DNA from 2 places in the Streptomyces sp. NPDC003456 genome. Region 2 is predicted to be linked to the other one. Evidence: riboswitches for the same ligand, from Rfam matches in the RefSeq annotation. Region 2 holds a riboswitch; the other holds the start of a gene.

Region 1 (3,404 bases), on a different contig from region 2:
CTCGCGGGCGAACCGCACGCGCACGGGCAGCAGTCCGAGCCCGTCGACGTGGCCGCGCCGGCTCTCCACGTCGTCCTCGATGTGCTCGCCGAGGATCTGGAAACCGCCGCAGATGCCGAGGACGGGCCGCTGTTCGGCGGCCCTGCGGGCCAGCGCCCCGGCCAGCCCCCGCTCACGCAGCCACTCCAGCGCGCGGACCGTCCCGCGGGTGCCGGGCACGACGACCAGGTCGGCGTCGGCCAGTTCCTCGGGCCGGTCCACGAACCGCACCACGACGCCCGGTTCGGCGGCCAGCGCGTCGACGTCGGTGAAGTTGGACATCAGCGGCACGGCGCACACCGCGACGCGCAGCACGTCCTCGCCGACGGGCGGCGCGACGGCCGACTCCCGCACGGTCCCGCGCAGCGAGACCCGCAGCCCGTCCTCCTCGTCGATGCCCAGCCCGTGCCGGAACGGCAGCACGCCGTACGTCCGCCGCCCGGTGAGGCCCTCCAGCATCTCCAGCCCGGGCTCCAGCAGGGAGACGTCCCCGCGGAACTTGTTGACGAGGTATCCGGCGACGCACTCCTGGTCCTCGGGGGACAGCAGCGCCACCGTCCCGAAGAACGAGGCGAAGACGCCGCCCCGGTCGATGTCGCCGACGACGAGCACGGGCAGCCCGGCGTTGCGCGCGATGCCCATGTTGACGATGTCGGTCCGCCGCAGGTTGATCTCGGCGGGCGAACCGGCCCCCTCGCAGATCACCGCGTCATACGTGCCCCGCAACTGCTCCAGGCAGTCCAGCACCGTCCCGAGCAGCCGCTGCTGCCGCCCGCCGTGGTACCCGCGCGCGCTCATCTCCCCGACCGGCTTGCCCAGCAGCACGACCTGGCTGCTCTGTTCGCCGCCGGGCTTGAGCAGCACCGGGTTCATCAGGGCGGCCGGCTCGATCCGGCAGGCCTGCGCCTGCATGGCCTGGGCCCGCCCGATCTCCGCGCCCTCCCGGGTCACGAAGGAGTTGAGCGACATGTTCTGCGCCTTGAAGGGCGCGACCGCGACGCCCTGGCGCACCAGCCACCGGCAGATGCCCGCCGTCACGACGCTCTTGCCGGCGTCGGAGGTGGTGCCGGCCACGAGAAGCCCACCGCTCATGCCCACTTCCCCCTTTTCGCTCGCCGCGCGCCGGTCAGCAGCCGGGCCCCGGCGCACACCCCGAGCGCGAGCCAGGTCACCCGCCGCGACAGCCGCACGGCCCGTTCCACGTCGTCCGTGACGACGGCACGCCCTTCGGAGTTCAGCACGGGCCGGTGCTCGACCCGCCCGCCGTAGGAGAGCGTCCCGCCCAGCCGCACCCCGAGCGCCCCGGCGAAGGAGGCCTCCACGGGACCGGCGTTGGGGCTCGGATGCAGTCCGGCGTCCGCGCGCCAGGCCCGTACGGCCCCGCGCGGATCGGGTCCGGCCAGGGCCGCCAGCGCGGCGGTCAGGCGGGCGCCCGGCCATCCCGCGAGGTCGTCCAGCCGGGCCGAGGCCCAGCCGTAGCGCCGATGGCGGGGCGACTTGTGCCCGACCATGGCGTCCAGGGTGTTGACGGCCCGGAACCCGAGCAGTCCCGGCACCCCGCCGACCGCTCCCCACACCAGCGCCCCCACCACCGCGTCGGAGGTGTTCTCGGCGACGGACTCGACCACGGCCCGGGCGATGCCGTCGGCGTCGAGGGCCTGCGGGTCCCGTCCGCACAGGTGCGGCAGCCTGGCCCGGGCGGCCTCGAGGTCCCCGGCCTCCAGGGCCTGCCCGACGGCTGCGGCCTCCCGCGCCAGCGACGTCCCCCCGACCACGGCCCAGGTGGCGGCGCCCGTCAGGACGGTGGAGGCGGCGGCGGAATGCCGTACGGCGCGCGCGGCGACGGCCCCGAGCGCGACGGCTCCGCCGGCGCACACGGCGGTGTGCAGCGCGCCCCACCCGCGGTGGTCCCGCCACAGCACCTGTTCCACGGCGCCCGCGGCCCGCCCGAACGCGGCGACCGGATGCCCCCGGCGGGGATCGCCGAGCAGCAGGTCGCCGATCAGGCCGGCGGCGGCGCCGTACGCGAAGACGCGACCGGCACCCATCGGCTCAGCCGGCCGGAGGGAAGGTCGCAGACGGGGTGGTGGGCCTCGGTCGGCAGCCGCGCATGGCGATGTGTCCTCACTCAGGGTGTCCACGCCCTGGTTCGAAGAGACCGGCGGTGAGAGTTCCTGGCTCCCGGGGCGTCCGCCCCGGTGACAGTGGCGGGACCGCGCCGGACTCGCACCGGCTTCCTCTCCTGCCGCCGTATTGGCCCCGGCAGTCCACCACGGCCGCGAACAACCGTCAACTTGCCGTTGACCTGCGGGGGGAGAGTGTGGAGAAGCCCACATCCCCCCGGTCACACACGTGCCGGGCGGCACGGGACCTCACGTCCCGTGCCGCCCGGCGGTCGCGCTCGTACGATGCGGCCGTCAGGCCATGATCAGGTAGATGCCGTAGCCCACCGCCGCCGCGCACGCGGCGAAGCAGGCGTAGGCGCCGGTGACGGCGAGGCCCGCGGAGCCGCCCTCGGCGGCCGCCCGCTCACGGCGGGACAGGCCGGTGATGCCGAGGGTGAACAGGCCCACCAGGGCCACGGTGACCACGAGGCTGACGCCGAAGACGGAACCGAGGGCCGCCCAGTCGATCTTCATATCGGTGACTCTTCCTTGCTTCCGGTGGCCGGATCAGACCGTGGTGGTCGTGGAGGGGGTCCGCTCGGAGGTGGCCTGCGCGGGGAACGCGGTGACCGGCTCCTCGACGATCTGCCCCGCCGGCGGCGGCGTCACCGCGGCCATCGCCGTGGTCACCACGCCGGCCGGCTCCGCCTCCCCGGTGTCGTTGACGTTGGTGTGGTCGACGACCTCACGCCGGGAGATCTTCCAGATGGCCGCGCTGGAGCCGACCAGGAAGACGGCCACCACGGCGGTGCCCCAGTCGCCGAAGCCCGTGACGTACTCGGCGAGCGCGCCCACCAGGGCCGCGGCCGGCAGCGTCAGGCCCCACGCGACGAACATCCGCGTCGCCGTCGACCAGCGCACCACGCCGCCCTTGCGGCCGAGGCCCGCGCCCATCACGGCGCCGGAGACGGAGTGGGTGGTGGACAGGGAGAAGCCGAGGTGCGAGGAGGCCAGGATGACCGTGGCCGCGCTGGTCTGGGCGGCGAAGCCCTGCTGCGGCTGGAGGTCGGTCAGGCCCTTGCCCATGGTCCGGATGATGCGCCAGCCGCCGAGGTAGGTGCCCAGGGCGATCGCGACGCCCGCGGAGAGGATGACCCACATGGGCGGGTCGGAGTCCGGGGCGAGAGTGCCGCCGGCGACCAGGGCGAGGGTGATGATGCCCATGGTCTTCTGCGCGTCGTTGGTGCCGTGCGCCAGGGA
Region 2 (3,404 bases):
ACCGCCTCGGGGTCGGGGGTGGCCTGCACGGGGACGGCGGCGCGGGCGGCCCGGGCGATGCGGGTCGCCGGGCGCGAGCGCAGGTAGTACGTGGTCTTCAGCCCGGACTTCCAGGCATAGGCGTACATCGAGGAGAGCTTGCCGATGGTCGGCGTCTCCAGGAACAGGTTCAGGGACTGCGACTGGTCCAGGAACGGGGTCCTGGCCGCCGCCATGTCGATCAGGCCGCGCTGCGGGATCTCCCAGGCCGTGCGGTAGAGGGCGCGCACGTCCTCGGGGATCCAGGCGAAGCCCTGCACCGAGCCGTTCGCCTCGCGCAGCGCCTCGCGGGTCCGGGCGTCCCACACGCCGAGCCGCTTCAGCTCCTCCACCAGGTAGGAGTTGACCTGGAGGAACTCGCCCGACAGCGTCTCGCGCTTGAACAGGTTCGACACCTGCGGCTCGATGCACTCGTACACGCCCGCGATCGAGGCGATGGTGGCCGTGGGGGCGATGGCGAGCAGCAGGGAGTTGCGCAGACCGGTCGTGGCGATCCGCTCGCGCAGGGCCGCCCAGCGCTCCGGCCAGGCCGGCTCCACGTCGTAGTGGTCGGGGTGCAGGACGCCCCGGGCGGTGCGGGTCTTCTCCCAGGCGGGCAGCGGGCCGTTGCGCTCGGCGAGGTCGGCGGAGGCCTCGTACGCGGCCAGCATGATGCGCTCGGCGATGCGGGTGGACAGGGCCTTGGCCTCGGGCGAGTCGAAGGGCAGGCGCAGCCGGAAGAAGACGTCCTGCAGGCCCATCGCGCCGAGGCCGACCGGGCGCCAGCGGGCGTTGGAGCGGCCCGCCTGCTCGGTCGGGTAGAAGTTGATGTCGACGACCCGGTCGAGGAAGGTGACGGCCGTGCGGACGGTCTCGTCCAGGCGCTCCCAGTCGATGTCCCCACCGGTCACGAACGCCCCGAGGTTGACCGAGCCCAGGTTGCAGACCGCCGTCTCCCCGTCGTCGGTGACCTCCAGGATCTCCGTGCAGAGGTTGGAGGAGTGCACGACGTGGCCCGGCTCGGCCGTCTGGTTGGCGGTGCGGTTGGCGGCGTCCTTGAAGGTCATCCAGCCGTTGCCGGTCTGCGCCAGTGTGCGCATCATGCGGCCGTACAGCTCGCGGGCGGGCAGGGTCTTGCGGGCGAGCCCCGCCGCCTCGGCCCTGCGGTACGCGGCGTCGAACTCCTCGCCCCACAGGTCGACCAGCTCCGGCACGTCCGAGGGCGAGAAGAGCGACCACTGCGCGTCGGCGTTCACGCGGCGCATGAACTCGTCCGGGATCCAGTGCGCCAGGTTCAGGTTGTGCGTGCGCCGGGCGTCCTCGCCGGTGTTGTCCCGCAGCTCCAGGAACTCCTCGATGTCCGCGTGCCAGGTCTCCAGGTAGACCGCCGCGGCGCCCTTGCGGCGGCCGCCCTGGTTCACGGCGGCGACCGAGGCGTCGAGGGTCTTCAGGAACGGGACGATGCCGTTGGAGTGGCCGTTCGTGCCGCGGATCAGCGAACCCCGGGCGCGGATGCGGGAGTAGGCGAGGCCGATGCCGCCGGCGTGCTTCGACAGGCGGGCGACCTGGTGGTAGCGGTCGTAGAGGGAGTCCAGCTCGTCCTTGGGGGAGTCGAGCAGGTAGCAGGACGACATCTGGGGGTGCCGGGTGCCGGAGTTGAAGAGGGTGGGGGAGGAGGGCAGGTAGTCGAGGCGGCTCATGAGCCCGTAGAGCGCCGCGACCTCGTCCACCGCCCGCGCGGTGTCGTCCTCGGCGAGCCCGCTCGCCACGCGCAGCAGGAAGTGCTGGGGGGTCTCGACCACCTTGCGGGTGATCGGGTGCCGCAGCAGGTAGCGGCTGTGCAGCGTGCGCAGGCCGAAGTAGCCGAAGCGGTCGTCGGCCGCGGTGTCGACCAGCGCGTCGAGCCGGGCCGCGTGCAGCTCGACGAATGCGGCGGTGCGGTCGGCGATGAGCCCCTCGCGGTGCCCGACCGCGACGGACGAGGTGAAGGACGTGACCCCCTGCGAGGCGGCCTCGTCGCGGATGCCGATGGTCAGCAGGCGGGCGGCCAGGCGGGAGTAGGCGGGGTCCTCCGAGATGAGGCCGGCCGCGGCCTCCGTCGCCAGGTCCCGCAGCTCCCGCTCGTCCGCCCGCGCGGACCGGCCGCGCAGCGCGGCGGCGGCCACCCGGCCGGGGTCGGCGTCGGGCAGGTCGGCGGTCAGTTCGGTCAGGGTCCGCAGCAGTGCGGCCCCGGGAGCGTCCTGCTCCTGCTCGGCGGCTGAGACCGGATCCGCTGGCGCGATGGTCACGTGGGGGCTCTCCCTCGCTCGGCACGGGGCCTCGCCGAGGGCAGGGGGCAGCACACGGACGCACACGGCGTCGCGCGTCCACCGGCCCATTCCACGAGGCCCGGACGTCAGGGCACACCGGCCGGCGGCCGGGTGCACTGTCGGCAGGTCCTCGGACTGACCCCCATGCGCACAGAAGGGCATGGGTACACCGTTGCGGGACAGTTCCGGATTCGCACCGGATTCCCCTGCGGCGACAGCGAGCATGAGCATACATCTTGTGCCGGGCGCGGGTGACACCCCCAGATGTAGTGTCGCGGTGGTGTCGGAGCGTCAGCTCCACGTGACAGCGGGCCGCCGTGACGGATGGTCACGGCGGCCCGCTGCGGGTGGTTCGCGGCCGGTCGCCGCCACGCGGCAGGGCCGTACCCCGACGCGGCACGGCCGCACCTCGACGCGGCCGGGCGCGCCCGGGTCAGTGCGACGAACCGGCGGTCGCCGGCGGAAGCTCCACCTGGACGCCCGGGTCGCCCGCGTCGGCCGTGTAGTCCTCCGGCTTGGTCTCGTCGACGCCGTCGGGGGCCTTCACGGCCCGCAGGACGAAGGTCAGGACGACCGTCACGACCACGTTGAGCACGAACGCCGTGAGGCCGATGTAGCCGATCTCGCCGATGCCGGGGATCTCCTTCGACGAGCCGCCGAAGTGCTTCTGCGTCGGGGAGGCCACACCGTAGGCGGCCGCCGTGCCGTAGACCATGCCGACCGCCCAGCCCGCGAGCAGGGCCCAGCGGTGGAACCAGCGCGTGAACAGGCCGCCGACCAGGGCCGGGAAGGTCTGCAGGATCCAGATGCCGCCCAGCAGCTGGAAGTTGATGGCGACCGTCTTGTCCATGGTGAGGACGAAGACCAGCGCGCCCACCTTCACCAGCAGGGAGACCACCTTGGAGACCTTGGTCTCCTGCGCGGGGGTGGCGTCCGGCTTGATGAAGTCCTTGTAGATGTTGCGGGTGAACAGGTTCGCGGCCGCGATGGACATGATGGCCGCGGGCACGAGCGCGCCGATGCCGATGGCCGCGAACGCCACACCGGCGAACCAGTCCGGGAACATCGTCTCGAACA

The links. Region 2 has a riboswitch for cobalamin ahead of ACFYWG_RS18875 (ribonucleoside-diphosphate reductase subunit alpha). Riboswitches for the same ligand answer to the same signal wherever they lie in the genome.
Region 1: another riboswitch for cobalamin. It lies ahead of ACFYWG_RS31990 (cobalamin biosynthesis protein); the one in region 2 lies ahead of ACFYWG_RS18875 (ribonucleoside-diphosphate reductase subunit alpha).

What each region holds. Positions count from the first base shown of each region.
Region 1 covers NZ_JBIAOK010000009.1:90,377-93,780, forward strand. Annotated here, with positions in the region: gene ACFYWG_RS31985 (cobyric acid synthase) at 1-1,131, opposite strand, end outside; gene ACFYWG_RS31990 (cobalamin biosynthesis protein) at 1,128-2,087, opposite strand; cobalamin riboswitch at 2,188-2,326, opposite strand; gene ACFYWG_RS31995 (hypothetical protein) at 2,457-2,678, opposite strand; gene ACFYWG_RS32000 (anion permease) at 2,712-3,404, opposite strand, start outside.
Region 2 covers NZ_JBIAOK010000004.1:598,542-601,945, forward strand. Annotated here, with positions in the region: gene ACFYWG_RS18875 (ribonucleoside-diphosphate reductase subunit alpha) at 1-2,306, opposite strand, end outside; cobalamin riboswitch at 2,431-2,565, opposite strand; gene mctP (monocarboxylate uptake permease MctP) at 2,761-3,404, opposite strand, start outside.